3 regions of the Comamonas sp. Z1 genome follow, and region 3 is predicted to be linked to each of the others. Evidence: riboswitches for the same ligand, from Rfam matches in the RefSeq annotation. Region 3 holds a riboswitch; each other region holds the start of a gene.
What was found. A riboswitch is a leader RNA that binds a small molecule or an ion and turns the genes downstream of it on or off. The one in region 3 is predicted to bind glycine.
Positions count from the first base shown of each region.

Region 1: linked by a shared signal. The riboswitch ahead of gcvT (glycine cleavage system aminomethyltransferase GcvT) and the one ahead of FSY45_RS17035 (trimeric intracellular cation channel family protein) in region 3 are both predicted to bind glycine.
Region 2: linked by a shared signal. The riboswitch ahead of FSY45_RS09625 (D-amino acid dehydrogenase) and the one ahead of FSY45_RS17035 (trimeric intracellular cation channel family protein) in region 3 are both predicted to bind glycine.

Region 1 covers NZ_VOQT01000001.1:152,745-159,236, forward strand. Annotated here, with positions in the region: gene FSY45_RS00695 (DHA2 family efflux MFS transporter permease subunit) at 1-1,445, shown strand, start outside; gene FSY45_RS00700 (hypothetical protein) at 1,514-1,843, opposite strand; gene FSY45_RS00705 (MBL fold metallo-hydrolase) at 1,994-3,076, shown strand; gene FSY45_RS00710 (energy transducer TonB) at 3,090-3,680, shown strand; glycine riboswitch at 3,769-3,879, shown strand; glycine riboswitch at 3,899-4,024, shown strand; gene gcvT (glycine cleavage system aminomethyltransferase GcvT) at 4,089-5,225, shown strand; gene gcvH (glycine cleavage system protein GcvH) at 5,348-5,722, shown strand; gene FSY45_RS00725 (MolR family transcriptional regulator) at 5,770-6,321, shown strand; gene gcvP (aminomethyl-transferring glycine dehydrogenase) at 6,412-6,492, shown strand, end outside.
Region 2 covers NZ_VOQT01000004.1:161,304-167,795, reverse strand. Annotated here, with positions in the region: gene dinB (DNA polymerase IV) at 1-856, opposite strand, end outside; gene FSY45_RS09630 (amino acid permease) at 1,056-2,576, opposite strand; glycine riboswitch at 3,120-3,219, shown strand; gene FSY45_RS09625 (D-amino acid dehydrogenase) at 3,391-4,659, shown strand; gene FSY45_RS09620 (amino acid permease) at 4,760-6,190, shown strand; gene FSY45_RS09615 (DMT family transporter) at 6,353-6,492, opposite strand, start outside.
Region 3 covers NZ_VOQT01000009.1:154,041-160,532, reverse strand. Annotated here, with positions in the region: gene FSY45_RS17050 (sugar O-acetyltransferase) at 287-910, opposite strand; gene FSY45_RS17045 (hypothetical protein) at 1,290-1,994, opposite strand; gene FSY45_RS17040 (fimbrial protein) at 2,344-3,378, opposite strand; gene FSY45_RS28275 (hypothetical protein) at 3,536-3,664, opposite strand; glycine riboswitch at 3,908-4,000, shown strand; glycine riboswitch at 4,014-4,133, shown strand; gene FSY45_RS17035 (trimeric intracellular cation channel family protein) at 4,186-4,851, shown strand; gene mnmC (FAD-dependent 5-carboxymethylaminomethyl-2-thiouridine(34) oxidoreductase MnmC) at 5,017-6,492, shown strand, end outside.

The sequences.
Region 1 (6,492 bases), on a different contig from region 3:
ACGTGGCCATTCCAGCCATCTCGGGCGATGTGGGCGTCAGCCCCAGCCAGGGCACCTGGGTCATCACCAGCTTCGGCGTGGCCAATGCCATCTCCGTGCCGCTGACGGGCTGGCTCACCCAGCGCTTCGGTGCCGTGCGCCTGTTCACCATGAGCGTGCTGCTGTTCGTGCTGACCTCCTGGCTCTGCGGCTTTGCCTCCTCGCTGGAGATGCTGGTGCTGTTCCGCGTGCTGCAAGGCGCCGTGGCCGGCCCCATGATTCCGCTGTCGCAGACCCTGCTGCTGTCCAGCTATCCGCCCGCCAAGGCCGGTGTGGCGCTATCGCTATGGGGCGTGACCACGCTGGTCGCACCCGTGGTGGGGCCGCTGCTGGGCGGCTGGATCACGGACAATATTTCCTGGCCCTGGATCTTCTACATCAATGTGCCCGTGGGCCTGCTCTCGGCCCTCATGACCTGGAGCATCTACCGCAACCGCGAAACGCCCACGCGCAAGCTGCCTATCGACACCGTGGGCCTGTCCCTGCTTGTGCTCTGGGTGGCGGCGCTGCAGCTGATGCTGGACAAGGGCAAGGAGCTGGACTGGTTTGCCTCCAATGAAATCATCGCCTTTGCGGTGATCGCCGTCGTGGCCTTTGCCGTGTTCGTGGTCTGGGAGCTGACCGACGCCCATCCCGTCGTCGATCTGCGCCTGTTCAAGAGGCGCAACTTCGCGGCCGGCTCGATCGCGCTGTCCATCGCCTACGGCCTGTTCTTCGGCAATGTGGTGCTGCTGCCGCTGTGGCTGCAGCAATGGATGGGCTACACCTCCACCTCGGCCGGCCTGGCCCTGGCGCCGGTGGGCCTGCTGGCCATCCTGCTCACGCCCATGGTGGGCCGCAAGGTCGGTGTCTGGGATCCGCGCAAGATGGCCACGATTGCCTTCATCGTGTTTGCCATGGTGCTGTGGATGCGCTCGAAGTTCACCGTGGAGACCGACTTCGCCCATATCCTGATTCCCACGCTGATCCAGGGCGGCGCCATGGCCTTCTTCTTCATTCCGCTGACCACCATCACGCTGAGCGGACTGACCCCGGACCGCATTCCGGCCGCCGCAGGCCTGTCCAACTTCGTGCGGATCACGGCCGGCGCCATGGGCACCTCGATTGCCACCACGCTCTGGGAAAGCCGGGCTTCCATGCACCATGCCCATCTGACCGAGTTGCTGGTGCAAGGCCAGGGCACGTTTGCCAGCACGGTCAGAAATCTGCAGGCAGCGGGCATGAGTGCCGAGCAGGCCTATGCCCAGATCAACCGGCTGATCGATCAGCAGGCCTTCACGCGGGCCGCCGACGACATCTTTCTGGCATCGTCCTTTCTGTTCCTGAGCCTGATCGTGCTGATCTGGTTCACCAAGCGCCCGGCTTCTGCCGCAGGAGCCTCCGACGCGGCCGCTGGCGCACACTGACGAACTTCAGACAGAATTGGCTGGAAGCGATTGACCCACAATCGCTGCCAGCTATTTTTTGATAGTTTCTAGGCGCCGGCAGCCTGCTTGTCCAGGCGCCGCAAAAAAACCTGCAGCTCCTTGACGACCTGGGCATCGCCCTTGGCCTGGGCGCAGCTCAGCCCTTGCTGCCAGGCGGCTCGCGCCGCCTGCGCATCGCCCAGCGCCAGCTCCACCTTGCCCAGTTGCTTCCAGGCGACGGAGTATTCGGCATCCAGTGCCGTGGCCTTGCGCAGATGCTCGCGCGCCACGGCCATCTGCTCGTCGTCGGCATAGGCCTTGCCCAGGGTATAGCGCAGCAGCGCACCATCCTTGCCGGCCGCCAGCATGCTCTCCAAATTGTGAACCATGGGATTCATGTGCATTTGCTCCTCAGGCAGCGAGTGTCGCATCCGCCCCGAGAAAGCAGCTGAATGGCCGTGCCTGTGTTACGGCCTCTTGCAAGCCGGCTCTTGCAGCGCTGCAAACCGTCCCAAACTGCGGCCAATGTCTCAATAAGGCGCCTGATCTTGTTTCGCAAACCAAGTCTCTCCACCTCCATCACCGACTACGAGGACTCGCCCCAGTATTCGGGCGGGCGTTTTCGCAACACGCATCCGCGTCCGGTCAACAGCCCCAAGCCAGATGCCGGGACGCTATGGAAGTTCCTCTTCAACAAGCCGGCCGATTCCCAGCCGGGCAAGGCGCTGCCCGTTTTGCCGCTGAGCACGACCGAACTGAACCTCGCGCCCGAACGCAGCCTGTATCGCCTGGGCCATTCGACCTTGCTGATGAAGCTGCGCGGCGCCTGGTGGTTGACGGACCCCGTGTTTTCCGAGCGCGCCTCGCCGCTATCGTTTGCCGGCCCCAAGCGCTTTCATGCCCCGCCGATTGCCCTGGACGAGTTGCCTGCCTTGCGCGGCGTGCTGCTCTCGCATGACCACTACGACCATCTGGACCGCGCCACCATTCGCGTGCTCGCGCCCAAGGTGGGAGTTTTTCTCTGCCCCTTGGGAGTGGGAGACAGACTGGTGGCCTGGGGCGTGCCGGCCGACAAGATCGTGCAGCACGACTGGTGGCAGGGCAGCGAGGTCGACGGCCTGCGCTTCACGGCCACGCCGGCCCAGCATTTCTCGGGACGCAGCCTGCGCGACGGCAACCGCACGCTCTGGGCGTCCTGGACCATAGAAGATCGCCAGGCCGACAGGCCGCTGCGCGTCTTCTTCAGCGGCGATGGCGGCTACTTCGACGGTTTTGCCGAAATCGGCAGGCGCTTCGGCCCCTTCGATGTCACGTTGATGGAGACCGGCGCCTACGACGCCCACTGGCCCTATGTCCATATGCATCCGGCGCAGACCGTGCAGGCACACCGGGATCTCGGCGGCCAATGGCTGCTGCCCATACACAACGGCACTTTCAACCTCGCCATGCATGCCTGGTGGGACCCCTTCGAGCAGATCCTGAGTCTGGGCAGGCAGCACGGCATAGAGATCGCCACGCCCATGATGGGTGAGCGCCTGGACCTGGATGCCCCCCATGCCGGATCGCCCTGGTGGCGCGCCTGCGCCGAGGCCGACAGCAAGGGACTGGATCTGCGCCCCGCGCAACCCTGAAGGTGCAACCCGCATGGCCGACAATGTCCTCATGGACATTTCGCGCACCTCACACCTTGCCGCCGCCTGCGCCGCGTCTCTGACCGCCTTGCTGCTCGGAGCCTGCTCCCACCTCTCCGATGGCAGCCAGCCCAAGCAACCACCGAATGCCGGCATCTCGATCACAGTTTCCGGGCAGCCGGAGCCGACGCCGGCTCCGCCATTGGACACGCAGCACAGGCGGCCACAGAGCATGGAATGGCCTGCCTGGATCAAGGCAGACTGCACACCCCCCGCCCAGCTCGATCGGCAACCGCAGCCACGCCGCCACACCACGCCTTTCATCAGCGCCCACTGGTTTCCGAACGGGCTGGAGACCACGGTGGTCTTCCGCCTGGAAGTCACGGCCCAGGGCGAACTCGGCCGTGTGGCCTACCAGCCCGCCGATACCGATCCCCGCATCGTGAAGTCCATCATGCGCTCGCTCGAACGCTGGAAGTTCAAGCCCGGCATGCGCCAGGGCCAGCCCGTGACGTCCTGCTTCGAACAACCCTACCAACTGGTGTTTCCGCGCCAGGAGATCGATGTTCCTCGTACGCCCGCCATGAACACAGAACCGCAGTGAGACCGCAAGCTCAATTCCAGCGATCTGTGCTCGAAAACCCCAGAATCCATCCGATTCGGTGGTGCAAGCCCCTTGCCCACCGCTAGAATCGCCAAGGTCAGGAGAGAGTGCCTGCAGCTTGAAGCTGCCTCGCACCGCCGAAGGCGCAGACCCCCAACCCGGTGTCAAAACGCTCAGGCAAAAGGACTGACAAGCGCTGCAAGGTGTGCAAACCTGCAGCGTCCCTTGCTGGAGAGAGATGCAGGCCGTCATTTCGTATGTGCGCCGGCATCCACCGAAGGAGCAAACTGCCCGATGCAATGCGTGCAGTGAATCTCTCAGGTAAAGCGGACAGCAGGGCAAGCCCGCCACGCATGGCCCAGTCATGCATGGCCACTCATTTTGGTTTGACCACCGGAGCGCTTGCCTGTGACTGCTGCTGACACCTCTTCCGATCTGCGTTCCACACCGCTGTTTGCACTGCACCAGAAACTGGGTGCCCGCATGGTGCCGTTTGCCGGCTACGCCATGCCCGTGCAATACCCTCAAGGCCTGATGGCCGAGCATCTGCACACGCGCAAGGCTGCCGGCCTGTTCGATGTCTCGCACATGGGCCAGTTGCTGTTGCGCGGCCCCGATGCCGCCGCCGCGCTCGAATCGCTGATGCCCGTCGATGTCATGGACCTGGGCCTGCACAAGCAGCGCTACGGCCTGCTGCTCGATGAACAAGGCGGAATTCTCGACGACCTGATGTTCGTCAACCGCGGCGAAGATCTGTTCCTCATCGTCAACGGTGCCTGCAAAGAGGCCGATATCGCTCATATCCAGAGCCGCATCGCCAGCCGCTGCGAGGTCGTCCCACTGCCCGAGCGCGCCCTGCAGGCCCTGCAAGGCCCGCAAGCCGTCACTGCCCTCTCGCGTCTGATTCCCGGTGTGACGCAACTGCTCTTCATGACCGGCAATTACTTCGACTGGCAAGGCCATGCGCTCTACATCACGCGCAGCGGCTATACGGGCGAGGACGGCTTTGAAATCTCCCTGCCCGGCGAAGCTGCCGAAGCCTTTGCCGAAGCTCTGCTGGCACAGCCCGAGGTGGCCCCCATCGGTCTGGGCGCGCGCAACTCGCTGCGCCTTGAAGCCGGACTTTGCCTGTACGGCAACGACATAGACACCAGCACCACGCCGGTCGAAGCCGCGCTGAACTGGGCCATGCAGAAGGTTCGCCGCACCGGCGGCGAGCGCGAGGGCGGTTTTCCCGGTGCGGCCATCGTGCTGGAGCAATTGCAGAACCCTCAGTCGCTGCGCCGCAAGCGCGTGGGCCTGATCGCGCTGGAACGCATTCCCGTACGCGAGCCTGCCGTGCTGGAAAACATGGACGGACAGCATATCGGCCACATCACCAGCGGCCTGCTCAGCCCCACGCTCAACCAGCCTGTGGCGCTGGCCTATGTCGAGCCCGACTACGCCGCCATCGATACGGAAATCTTCGCCATGGTGCGCGGCAAGCCCGTGCCCATGAAGGTAGTCGCCACGCCCTTCGTTCCCACCCGCTACTACCGCGGCTAGGTCTGCCGCCGCGCATGAGACGGGCCAGTTTGCCAAACAGCGGCCAGAACACCGCTAAAGTGCGAGCTGGACCTTTCTCAAACAACACCCGATTCCCCTGAATCCCCCATCTGGAGCTTTCCATGAGCATCAAGTATTCCAAAGAACACGAATGGATCAACGCCGCTGACAGCAATGCCGCCATCGTCGGCATCACCGTACACGCACAGGATGCACTGGGCGATGTGGTGTTTGTGGACCTGCCTGCCGTGGGCTCCACCTTCAAGGCCGGCGATGTGGCTGGCGTGGTCGAGTCCGTCAAGGCCGCTGCCGATGTCTACATGCCCGTGACCGGCGAGATCGTCGAAGTCAACGAAGCCCTGCGCGACGACCCGTCGCTCGCCAACAGCGACCCCCTGGCCGCTGGCTGGTTCTTCAAGGTCAAGATGAGCAATGTGGGCGAGCTCGAAGGCCTGATGGAAGAGACTGCCTACAACGACTTCGCCAAGGACAACTAAGCGTATCAACGGCCCTCGCATTGCGAAGGCCGTTTTTGCATGCAGCCATGAGCACCATTCTGTATTTCGACGATCCGGACGTCGGTCTCGCCCGCGAGACCAGCCACCCGACCTTTGCGCGCATCGCAGCCCAGGACTTCTATTACGACTGCGGTGACGACTTCAGCCCCTTCGGCAGCGATGATGGCAGCGACACACTGGCCGCTCTTCAAGAGTGGTACCAGGAGCAGACGGGCGGCAAGTCTGCCAAGACCCTGCGCTTTCTGCACCAACAACTGAGCGGCTGGGATCTGCCCGTGCCCAAGGACATGCTGGCTCATGACGATGCGGCCAAGGCCCAGTGGCTGGCCAGCGACGACATGAACCAGATCTATCTGCGCTCGGTCTGTCGCGCCCACGTGGCCACCGCCTTTGGTCAGCTCAAGATCACAGGCAGCATCGATGCCGATCTGCAACAGCAAGCCCTGCTTGCCCTGGCCTGCCAGCAATGGCTGAACACCGTGGCACGCAGCAAATATCCCGATTGGGAATATGCCGACCAGGAAAGCGAACGCCTGGCTCTGATGAACACCGCGCTGGAACAAGCCAGCGCTGCTTGAAGCACCGGCCGCATGCCTTCAGGCATACGGCATTCACGCATGCCTGGCATGCAAACCGTCAGTCACAGTATTTGAGAATAGGTCCCTCCCATGCTGATGTCGCCTCCCGCCCCCGTCGCTTCCCTGCAAGCGCTGGAAAACAGCCACGAATTCATCCCCCGTCATATAGGC
Region 2 (6,492 bases), on a different contig from region 3:
GTTCGGCCTTGTCGCGCACGGCATGCAGATCGCGCTCGAAGGTGGTCTCGCGACTCATGGAAACCGGCTCGCTCTCGGTTACCACAGCGCGTTCGTCCCGCCCCCAGGCAGACTCGTGCAGCCAATGGCCATAGCTTTTGCCAAACCAGTGCAGCAGCTGCGGCAGGCTTTGCGCGGCCAGGTGACCAATGGTTTCTATGCCCAGGCTCTTGAGCTTGGCATCGGCCTTGGGCCCTATGCCGTTGACCTTGCGGCAGGCCAGCGGCCAGATCCGGCTTTGCAGATCTTCGGGCTGGACGATGGAGATACCGTTGGGCTTGTTGAACTCGCTGGCCATCTTGGCCAGCAGCTTGTTGGGAGCCACACCGACCGAGCAGGTCAGGCCCGTGGCATCGAAGATGGATTTCTGGATCAGCCGGGCCAGCACGCGTCCGCCTTCGCGCTGGCCGCCGGGCACGTCGGTGAAGTCGATGTAGACCTCGTCCACGCCGCGGTTCTCCATCAGCGGAGCAATCGACACGATGATCTCTTTGAAGGCCCGGGAAAAGCGCCTGTACTCGGCAAAGTCCACGGGCAGAAGAATCGCCTGCGGGCACAGCCTGGCGGCCTTCATCATGCCCATGGCCGAGCCCACGCCGAACTGCCGTGCCGGATAGGTGGCCGTGGTGATCACGCCGCGCCCCGTGTAATCGCGCAGCAGCGGAAAGTCCGCCACCGGGATCTCGGACAGCGGCCGCCCCGCATGCCGCGCCAGCAGCTCTTCGTCAAAGCTGCGCCTCCCACCACCGATCACCACCGGCAGCCCCTTGAGCTGCGGGTAGCGCAGCAGCTCCACGGAGGCGTAGAACGCATCCATGTCCAGATGCGCGATGCGCCTGGGTCTGGGCTCGGGGCTGGTGGGAAGATCGCTCACAGCACCGATTTTGCCTGGGCTGGCCAGAGACGGCAGTCATGCGTCAAACAGGCACACAGACACCGGGAAACGGCAAGCAGCGCCAGCCCCCGGACCTGCTGCCATCCCCTCCCGAACAGAGAAGGGGAAGGCTCAAACAGCCTCAGGACGAAACCTTGCCCTGCTTGATGTCTTCGAGCTCGTCAAAGCGCATATCGGCATAGCTGACCCAGGTCTTGCGCTTGACCAGCCAGTAACCCAGCCAGAACAGCAGGAACAGCGGAATGCCCAGATAGGTCGACACCACGCCGCCCCAATCGATGCGATCTTCCAGGAAGGCCTGATAGTTCTGGCCCAGCGTCACCACCAGACACAGCACGAAGGCAAAGATGGGGCCGAAGGGGAAGGCGCCGGCCTTGTAGGGCAGCAGACCCACATCGTGACCATGCATGACATAGCCGCGACGGAAACGGTAGTGGCTGACGGCAATGCCCAGCCAGACGATGAACTCCGTCATGCCGGCCAGATTCAGCAGCCAGATATAGACGGCCTGCGGGCTGTAGAGCGAGGAAAAGAGGCACAGGCTGGCGACCAGCGTGCTGCCGATCAAGGCCACCAGCGGCACGCCGTTCTGGGTCAGCCGGGAGAAGATGCGCGGTGCATTGCCCTCGGTCGCCATGTTGTAGAGCATGCGCGTGGCTGCATACATGCCGGAGTTACCGGCCGACAGCACCGAGGTCAGGATCACCGCATTCATCACCGTGGCCGCCGACAGCAGGCCCGCGTGCTGGAACACCAGCGTGAACGGGCTCACGGCGATATCGGCCACATCGGTGCGCAGCAGCTGCGGATCGGTATAGGGAATCAGAAAGCCGATGACGACAATGGCCAGCACATAGAACAGCAGGATGCGCCAGAACACCTGGCGAATCGCACGCGGCACGTTCTCGCGCGGATTCTCGGATTCGCCCGCCGCCACGCCCACCAGCTCCGTGCCCTGGAAGGAATAGGCCACGATCATGGCCACGCCCACAAAGGTCGCGAAATTGCCGACGAATGGCGCATCGCCCGTGGTCCAGTTCTCGAAGCCCGGTACATGGCCGTTGCTGATGATGCCGAACAGAATCAGCACGCCAGTGATCAGAAAGGCCACCACGGCCAGCACCTTGATCAGCGCGAACCAGTACTCGGCCTCGGCAAAGCCGCGCGCGGAAAACGCGTTCAGCCCCACCATCAGCAGCAGGAACAGGCCGCTCCAGAGGATGCCCGGCACATCGGGAAACCAGTAGGCCATGACCAGTTGCGAGGCCACCAGATCCACCGCCACCACCACGGCCCAGCTGAACCAGAAGTTCCAGCCCAGCGCAAAGCCGAAGCCGCGATCCACATAGCGCGAGGCATAGGTCGAGAAGGAACCGGCCACCGGCATGAAGGCAGCCAGCTCGCCCAGGCTGGTCATGATGTAGTACACCATGATGCCGATGAGCAGATAGGTGAGCACGGCGCCGCCGGGGCCGATCTGGGCGATGGCCGAGCCGGAGGCCACGAACAGGCCCGTTCCGATGGCGCCGCCAATGGCGATCATGCTCAGGTGGCGCTGCTTGAGCACCCGGTGCAAGCGGGGCTGGTTATCGTCACCATCACCAGTCGGCGCGAGCTGCTGGCTTGAGTTGGGTTGGGACATAAATGTCTTGTTGTAATGGTTTGCGCCCATCCGGACAAAACACCCAACCATCCCGCAGGCGCTGCGACAGGCAACGCAAAAAGGCGACCATGACGGTCGCGGGCAACAAGGACAAAGGAACGAAGCCATGACAGCAGAACGCCATGGCGGATAGGCCAGTTGCATCCTGAATCGGCAGCCACCCCAGTCGGGTGCTTCAATGGCAAAGCGGTGATATCGCCGGGCCCATTGACAGGCAAAGACGATATTTTGCCCAAATCCACCGCCGACCATGACCCGCCATGCCAATGCAGGGGCTGACTCTGGGGCTGCTCGGCGGCACTTGACAGCGTCTATCGCTATGAATTTAGAAGCACACTGCGCTTTAATAAATTCATTTTCATAGACAAATAATCAATATTCCCTTGAAGGATAAGCGGTAGGCGCTATCAAATAGCATGGGCCCGACATGAGCAGCCATGGCTGAGCCCTGGCGCAGAAGTCTAGAAAACCCGTATATCCAGGCGCCGCCATTCTTCCTACATTTGCCCACAGGCTCTCAGCCCGGTGATGCCGAGAGAGACTGCAGCGCAAACTTGGCGCATGCAGCGCCGAAGGAGCAACCGCCCCGGAAACTCTCAGGCCAAAGGATCGGCATCGCTTTCACACACTCTGAAGAATGTCCGGACGTCATCGTCCGCCGGGCATACCGAAGGAGCAAGCGAGCAGCGCCGCAAGGCCCTGCCTCGTGAATCTCTCAGGTCCAGAACAGAGGGGGCGTTCGCTGCGCATGTTGCGCACGGGCTCCACCCTTGACGTTTCTGGAATCTGAATCATGAAGACAATCGCCGTCATCGGCGGTGGCATCACGGGCGTGACCACCGCCTACGCCCTCGCACGCCGCGGATTTTCCGTCACCCTGTTCGAGAAGCAGCGCTATGCCGCCATGGAAACCTCGTTCGCCAATGGCGGCCAGCTCTCGGCCTCGAACGCCGAGGTCTGGACCCATTGGTCCACCATCGTCAAGGGCCTCAAGTGGATGTTCAAGAGCGATGCTCCGCTGCTGCTCAACCCCAGGCCCAGCTGGCACAAGATTTCCTGGTTCTGCCAGTTTCTCGCTGCCATCCCCCATTACGAGAAAAACACCGTGGAGACCGCCAGGCTGGCGATTGCGGCACGTGAGCACCTGTTTGACTGGGCGGCCAGCGAAGGCATTGACTTCGATCTGAAGCAAAAAGGCATCTTGCATATCTACCGCGACCGAGCAGGCTTTGAACATGCGGGCAAGGTTTCCCGGTTGCTGGCCAAAGGCGGTCTGGAGCGCCGCGCCGTGACACCGCAGGAGATGCGCTCCATAGAGCCGACCCTGTCCGGAACCTTCTACGGCGGCTACTTCACCGAGAGCGACTCCACGGGCGACATCCACAAGTTCACCAGCGGCCTTGCCGCCGCCTGCGAGCGACTGGGCGTGCAATGCCGCTACGGCCAGGAAATCGTGTCGGTGAACAGCAATGGCAAGCAGGCCAGCGTGACCGTGCGCCAGGGCCTGGAAACCGAGACCTCGACTTTCGACGCCATGGTGGTCTGCGCAGGCACGGCCAGCCGCGCCCTGGCCGCCCAGCTCGGCGACAGCGTCAACATCTATCCGGTCAAGGGCTATTCCATCACGGTGAATCTGCCGGACGAAGCCAGCCGCGCCGCAGCCCCCGTGGTGAGTCTGCTGGACGACGAGACCAAGCTGGTCACCAGCCGCCTCGGCGACGATCGCTTCCGAGTTGCCGGTACGGCGGAGTTCAACGGCTTCAACAAGGACATCCGCGCCGACCGCATCCGCCCGCTCATCGAATGGGTTCAGCAGTGCTTCCCCGGTGTCAGCACGCGCAGCGTCGTGCCCTGGGCTGGCCTGCGCCCCATGATGCCGGACATGCTGCCGCGCGTGGGCCCCGGCAACAAGCCCTGCGTGTTCTACAACACCGGCCACGGCCATCTGGGCTGGACCTTGTCGGCCGTCACCGCCGACATGGTCGGCGACCTCGTGCTGCAGTCCATGGGCAGCGCCAGCAGACAGCCCCGACCGGCCACGCTGAGCACCGCCAGCGCCTGACCACGACCTGAAAACCTCATCAACAAGCCAGACACGGCAGCTGCAGCGCCCCGTGAGGGGCAGCTGTTGCCGTGTGAATGGCAAAACGGAGACATACAACATGAGTCGAAATCATCCAAGCGCAGCCGGGGAGTCGCTGCAGCAGACAGGGGAGCTGGAGCGCGGCCTCAAGGACCGGCACATCCAGCTGATCGCCCTGGGCGGTGCCATTGGCGTGGGCCTGTTCCTGGGCTCGGCCAAGGCGATCCACAAGGCCGGGCCGCTGCTGCTGGTCAGCTACGCCATCGCGGGGCTGGCCATCTTCTTCATCATGCGGGCACTGGGCGAGTTGCTGGTGCACCGCCCGGTGGCCGGCTCTTTTGCCACCTATGCCGAAACCTATGTCAGCCCCTGGGCCGGATTCGTCACCGGCTGGACCTACTGGTTCACCTGGGTGGTGACGGGCATGGCCGAGCTCACGGCCATAGGCATCTACACCCATTACTGGTTTCCGGCCATTCCGCAATGGGTTCCGGCGCTCGCCACCCTGGCCGTGCTGCTGGGCGTGAATCTGATTGCGGTCAAGGTCTTCGGCGAGCTGGAATTCTGGTTCGCGCTGATCAAGGTCGTGACCATTGTTGCCACGCTGGTGCTGGGTGTGGCCATCATCACCACGGGCTGGGGACCGCTGGGCCAGACGGCAAGCTTCGCCAATCTCTGGTCGCACGGCGGCTTTGCGCCCGTGGGCATGGTGGGCGTGGTCTTCACCCTGCAGATCGCCTGCTTTGCCTATACCGGCGTGGAGCTGATCGGCGTGACGGCCGGCGAGGCCGAGTCGCCCGAGAAAGTGCTGCCTCGCGCCACCAACAGCATCGTCTACCGCATTCTGATCTTCTATATCGGTGCCCTGATCGTCATCATGTCGCTGGTGCCCTGGAACGAGCTCAGCCCCGACATGAGCCCCTTCGTCCATGTCTTCGACAAGCTGGGCATTCCCGCCGCTGCCGGCATCATCAACTTCGTGGTCATCACCGCCGCAGCCTCTTCGTGCAACAGCGGCATCTTCAGCACGGGCCGCATGCTCTATACGCTGGCGCAATTCAAACAGGCGCCCGCCAGGCTGGGCCGGATCAATTCACGCCATGTGCCGGCCGCCGGCATTTTGATCTCTGCAGCCTTCATGCTGGTCGGCGTGGTGCTGAACTATCTGGTGCCCGAGGAAGCCTTCATCTACGTGACCAGCATTGCCACCATAGGCGCCGTCTGGACCTGGGGCATCATCGTCTTCTCCCATCTGCGCTATCGCCGCGCCGTCAGCCTGGGTCATGCCGCAGCCGTGGCCTACCGCATGCCCGGCGCGCCGTTCACCAACTGGTTTGTGCTGGCCTTTCTGGCCGTGGTGCTGGTCTGCCTGTCGCTGGATGCCAGCACCCGCGTGGCGCTCTATATCGCGCCCCTGTGGTTTGCGCTGCTGACGATCGGCTACCGGCTCTACGCGGTCAAGCCCGAGCAGCGCCAACGCCTGGCGCAAGCGCAACAGCAAGCCGCCTGAGGCGCAGCACAGCCGCGCTGTCGATGCCCTGGCTGCAGCTGAGACAGCGACAGCCGCGGCAGCACGCTATTGATTCAGAAGCTTCTTGCGCTTTTTCATAGTTCATTTCAAAGACTTTTAGCTTTGAAAAAGAGCATAGACAAGCGCAGGTAGCTCTTGAAATCAGAGCTGCAGACAGATCAGCACCAGGCCCAGCATCATCAGCGCCATGCCCAGCTTTTCCGTCAATGAGAGCTTCTCGCTGAACACCTTGCGCGAGACGATATAGCTGAACACCACCTCCACCATGCCCAGGGTGCGCA
Region 3 (6,492 bases):
CCTCAGCCTGTTATGGCAGCGTTCGGCCAGAAGCAGCCCCGTTCAGCACGAGGCCGCGAATGGGGGGTCTAGGCTGGTTACAGACGCAGAGATGCGGCAAGTCTGCGACCGCTACCTCAGATACCAGACGTTGACCTGCTACCTGGCCAGACTTCCGCTGTGCGCCTCAAACCGAAAACTGGCTGGGCGCAGTGCACAAGACAATTGAACGACAGCTCTCGTGAACTGCGAACTGATGCTGCCGACCCAGTGCAGTCGTTCCGAGGGTTTCATCGAACTACTGAATCTATAAGTTAGACAAGCCATTCGACATGAATTGAGGCTTAAATCCAGTTTTGTCCTGTTCGGAAATCAGTCGGATGACTTTGCATGGGACTCCGGCAGCGATGACACCTGACGGAATATCTGATGTCACAACACTGCCGGAGCCAATGATCGAACCATCTCCAATCGCTACCCCGGGATTGATGTGCACACCTGCTCCAACCCAGACTCGATTGCCAATCTTTACGGGCTTTGCGAAGCATCCACCTGCGGCGCGCTCCATGGGGTCAATTGCGTGATTAGACGTATAGATACCGACTCGCGGCGCAAGGAGCACATCGTCACCGATGTATATGCCACCGCCATCAAGCATGATGCAATCGAAGTTGGCATAGAAATTGTCGCCAATGTGGATATTCCGCCCGAACTCACAACGGAAGGTCGGTTCGAAGTGTACGTTTCGACCTAGATGCCCTAGCAGAGACCTGAGGATCGCCTCCCGCTCACTAGCTGGTTTCGAGAAGGAGTTGTTGTACTCATTGGTCAGCAGCACCGCACTCTGCCTCGCCGCCACCAATTCAGGCGAGAGGTCGTTATACATTTGCCCAGAACAAATATGAGCAAGTTGCGTTTCGAGCTTTGACATTGGGTGCGACTAGTTTTTTAGGAAGGCGATAACCATAGCGCATCGCTGACACTCCTACGGCAACTCCTGGCCACAAGCGACCGTCTCAGAGCCACTCACTCAATGCGGCAATTTGTCCGGATCTACCTCTCAAGTGAGGCATCCGCTTGTATTAGTCGCGCGAATTGGTGGCTGCCAAGTCGGAGTATTTGCACAGCATCTGTATCGGGAAGATAGGGCAATTCGACTCGTACACGACCTTGCTGCCATACCGCGATAGGTACCCAGGGGAAAGTGGGCAACCACGGTAGAAAATGCACCGCAGGTTTGGATGAATCGCGTGCGATACCCGCCCCAAGCTCCCTGCATCGCAGCGAAGACAATGCCCCTTTCAAGTAGTTCACCGCGTCTTCAGCAAAGGCATCAATGCAGGAGTGATTGCCTGCGCCTGCTCCGAGGTCAGCGGGTCGTACGAGACAACAATATAGGCGCCCTCCTCCAGCACATCCGCACGGGCGACGTGGTCGCCGAGTATGCCTACCACCTGCTCTGGCGCAAGTCCGAAGTAGTTGTTGCACTGTTCTCTGGCCCAGTAGTTCACCTGCCTGATGTGAAGGCACTCTTGTCTGCGTGGACCGGCTTGAGCCCGGGCATGCATACGTTCTTCATCGCTGGATTTCCAGAATTCATCTTCCTCTTCGGCCAACACATCCATGTCCTCCACCGCAGCGAAGAATGCACCAAAGCTGCGTATATAGAGGGGGATCACCTGGTCGAAGACATACTTCAGGTCGGCTCCATTTTTTGCAGAATTAAATTCGACAGTCATGTAGTCTTCAAGGCATGGAGCCACCTCTGAATGTCGCCGATACCTCCGGCTCAGAAGTCCAATTTCAAGGCGACTGACCTCCTCGTGAAGTCGATAGCTCACTTCATTGACAGGCCAATCCGATCGGTCTTCAAATGTGATGATATCCACATCTGCCAGCCCCCAAGGTGCGGGAAGCAAAGACAAGCTCTTGCATAGCTTTGCGTAGATTTCAGAAGGACTTTCGTCGAAGTCGAATACTCTGCAAACTCTGACAACGTTGGACGTATTTTTCATTTTCTCCGCTGCCGGACACTCATTCCGCTCGGACAGACCGAGTGGATTCCGAAATTCAATCTAAGCTTGTCCGCTGCGATTTTTACTCTGGCATCTGCAGGCAAGTGCCAAACGGCATACACACCGTTTTGGTGCAGCGCAGACTTGCGGCACTTAAGGCCCTGGCCGCCTTGGCTCTGAATAAATGGAAGGGCGGATGCGCAAACCTGCTCTCTTCCAAGAGAAAGTTGCGGGGAGCCTGTATCCCGCCACCTGGTCTCTCTCATTAGAGAAAAGTGGCTTTCCTGCGGGGGACAGCACCTCGTCTCAACCGCAAACCTTCGGTTTGCTGGGCCGTGCCAGCCACACTTTATTTGTAGCTGATGACAAAGGTGGCATCGGCATTCGCGCTGCCGGGCGTCGGCTTCTGTACGAGCGACGTCCAGGTATAACGGGCCTTCAGTTTGATATTCACCGGCTCATTGCCAAATTCGCCAACCATCCACTGATTGACCTCCCCCGATTCGGGCCCGAAGCTCACGAGCTCTTCATTTTCTCGTTGAATCTCGATACCTACGTTTTTGGCCACCGAATCCTCAGAAAGGGACAGAGTCGTTGATCGATTCGCCGGGTTCTGCGCATCCGAAAATACAACAAACATTCTGGTACTTGTTCCGGTATCACCCCCAGCGCATGCAAGGCTCAGGCTGAAATCCTTCCACGGCCCTTTTCCGTTATCCATCAGGTCGGAAGCACTGATGCTATCGAGAGATACCGGAACCAGTGGGGTATTGAGCTTGCATGTCGGCACTCTAGGCTCAACCACGATTCCGCGTCCTTCCATATAGATTCTTCTATAGGTATGTTGCAGGTCAACATATCTGGACTCACCAATCAGTCCACTAATATATCCCCCTGCCGTGATGGGCCCCGTTTTTACCAATTCCACGACAAACTCTTGAGCTGGCGCGAGAAAATAGTTGGTGCGCTCGTCATATCGCGATTGAGGCCACCAATTCTCGGCATTTATGCCCCCTCTGATTCTGATACCCACGCCAGCGATGGAAGTCTTGAAAGTACCATAACCGTCCGACTGGCTACTGGTCGAAACGGTGTAAAGCGTTGTACCCATTTTCTTTTTGCACTGAATATACCCACCAATGCCCGAGGCCTGAGTGTACTTCAAACTAATAACTGTTCCCTCTGGGACCGATGGATCAAAATCCCCGGTCTCCCACGGCTGAACCTTCAAGTCAACTGTTGGAACAACTCGGTCGTCGTCCAGCCTGATAGAACAGATGTCTTGAGCCTGTGCAGCCATGGGTGCAGCCACAAGAAACGAGGTGCACAAGAATCGCAAAATGACTGGCATCAATTTGCGTTTTCGAAATCGTTGATTTGCCATTGAAATTCCACAAATATCTTTTCTGAGGATGGTATTTGCGGTTCATATGGCGATTTCTAGGATTTTTCTCAAAAGTTTGGCGTGAGCCGGCTCTCACCGAGGTTTGAACTTCCCCCCACTCAGGCTTGCAATCAGGTCGGCCTCAGGCTGACCTGAGTCACTCACAGCCCCATGCCGAAGCGGCAGCAATCGCCAACACCAGTTGCTGCACGCCGCCTGTCTTTAACAGCTGTTTTACGCTCCACACAAGCTGTTCGAATTGCATGACCGCCACGTAACGGTTCAAAGGGCCGTTTCTGCATGCCGCGACAGGTTCGTGTCGTCCCTAAGCAGTCTGTCAACGCCTGAAGAATGAGCGAGCCTTCGAGAGCACCGCGTGTTATGGCGGGCGGCTTCACAGACGAAAACGCGGGCTTGCGCGAGCCATGGCGGGGTCGGACCGGCCTTGCGCACCCTGCGCCGGCGGCCGCAGAAGCACACCAATACAGGTATTAACCCGAATAAAGTCGCTGAAACTGGCTAAAATCGCGCCCATCCCGCGGGAGAGCGGAGCCTTTAGAGGGTTCCCGCCGAAGGCGCAAACTCCCATAATCGCTCAGGCAATAAGTACCGCAGGTGGGTCTGACAAGACCCGGATATCGCCAACTGGAGAGCAGCCCGCAACCACAAGTCTGCAGGGCTCACCGAAGGGGCAAGCATGTCCACCGCGAAGGTGCTCATGCGCAACTCTCAGGTAAAAGGACAGCGGGAGAGGCAAGCCGGACACTCCCGCCGATGTGAGTGGCTGGTCTATTTTCAAGTGCCTTCATGCTTCCTTCCGTCTCTTTGCTGGACTCGTTCCAGGCCTCCAACTTCACCGTCATGCTGGTCATCTATCTGGTGGCCATTACCGCCGAAGCCATGTCCGGCGCACTCGCCGCAGGCCGGCGCAATATGGATATCTTCGGCGTCGTCGTCATCGCCTTTGTCACTGCCCTGGGAGGCGGCACCATCCGCGACATGGTGCTGGGCCACTACCCCATCGGCTGGACCCAGCACCCTGAGTATGTGTATCTGGTCATCAGCTTCGGTCTGCTGACCACCGTGATTGCACGCCATATGCACAGGCTCAAGCAGGTGTTTCTGCTGCTGGACGCCATGGGTCTGATCGCCTTTTCGCTGATCGGCTGCAATACCGCGCTGGAGCTGGGCTACCCCACCATCGTCATCATCATGGCCGGCATGATTACCGGCATCAGCGGCGGCATCTTGCGCGATGTGCTCTGCAACCAGGTCCCCGTGGTGTTCCGCCGCGAGCTGTATGCCAGCGTGTCGCTGTCGGTATGCCTGATGTTCCTGGGCCTGCGCTATCTGGATGTCAGCCCCAATATCAGCACCATCGTGTGTTTTGCCGGCGGTCTGGCCTTCCGTCTGGCCGCCATTCGTTTCAAATGGCGCCTGCCGGTTTTTTCGTACCAGCAGCGCTGGGAATAAGATCGAGCTCCCCCTGTGGCGCTGCGCGCCTTTCCCCTCTCTTGCTACGCAGGAGGGGGGACGCAGTCATCGCTGCGGGGCGGCCCTTGCCTGGCTGCTCTGACCTAGACTGCGCCATGCATTACCCATGTAGTTTCACTTTCCATGTCTGAACCGATCACATGGATGCCGGATGGCACCCCCTATAGCTCCAGATTCGGCGATCGCTATCACAGCGAGTTCGGCGGCCTCGACCAGGCCAGCCAGGTTTTTCTCGGTGGCTGCAACCTGCCAGCAGCCTGGGCCGATGCAGCGCAGTGGCGCATTCTGGAGACCGGCTTTGGCTTCGGCCTGAATTTCCTGGTCACCTGGGCGGCATGGAAGGCCGATCCCAGACGCCCGCGCATTCTGCATTTTGTCTCGGTGGAGGCCTACCCTGTCTCGCGCGAGGATCTGCTCGCGTTTTTGCCGGCCGATGAGGTACTGCGCGCGCTTGGCGAACAACTGGCCGAGCAATGGTGGGGACTGCTGCCGGGCGTGCATCGCCTTTCCTTTGATGACGGCCAGGTGCTGCTGACGCTCTATATAGGCGATGCCAGGACCATGCTGCGCAAGCAGCAGATGACGGCGGACAGCGTGTATCTGGATGGCTTCTCCCCCCAGCTCAACCCCGAGATGTGGGATGAAGATGCCATGAAGAACATTGCCCGCCATTGCCGCCGGGGCACGCAGCTTGCCACCTGGTGCGTGGCCGGCCATGTGCGCCTGGCGCTCAAGGCTCAGGGTTTTGAAGTCAAGAAGCACGCTGGCGTGCCGCCCAAGCGCCATAACCTGCACGCAGCCTACAACCCGGCCTGGGAGCCACGCCATCGCCCTGACGGCCTGCCTGCGCCCGTGGGCCAGGCCGGCCGCTGCCTGGTGCTGGGTGCAGGCCTGGCTGGTGCCGCCGCTGCCGCCAGCCTGGCAAGACGCGGCTGGGAAGTGACGGTCCTGGATGCTGCGGCCGAGCCTGCGGCAGGAGCATCAGGCCTGCCAGCCGGCTTGTTTTGCCCGCATATTTCGCCCGATGACAGTGTTCTATCGCGCCTGTCCAGAAGCGGCGTACGCACAACGCTACAAAATCTGCAGCAACTGAGCCAAGCGCAAAAGTTGTATCCAGCCCAGGACTGGGCCCATGGCGGCGTGCTGGAGCATGACCTGAACGAGCCCTCCCATCTGCCCAGGTCATGGCTGCAACCCGGCAGCGAGAACAGCCCCTGGGGCCTGCACTGGAGTGCGCCTGCGCTGCCGGCTCAGCTGGCTGCGGCACAGCTGCCTGCAGACAGCCACGCCGTATGGCATGAGCAGGCTGGCTGGGTACGCCCCGCACAACTGGTGCGCGCGCTGCTGCAAGCCCCCGGGATTCATTGGCAGGGCCATGCCCGAGCTTCGAGCCTGGTGCGCGATGAAGTGCGCAATATCTGGCAGGTGCTGGATGCGCAGGGCCAGACCCTGGCCGAAGCCCCCATGCTGGTGCTGGCCCTTGGCCCGGACACCAAGCCCTTGTTGCAAGCCAGCGGCCTGGCAGCAGGACAATGGGAGCTGCAAGCCATACGCGGCCAGGTCAGCGTGGCCGAGCATGATGCAGGGACGCTGGCGGCCATGCCGCCCTTCCCCGTCAAC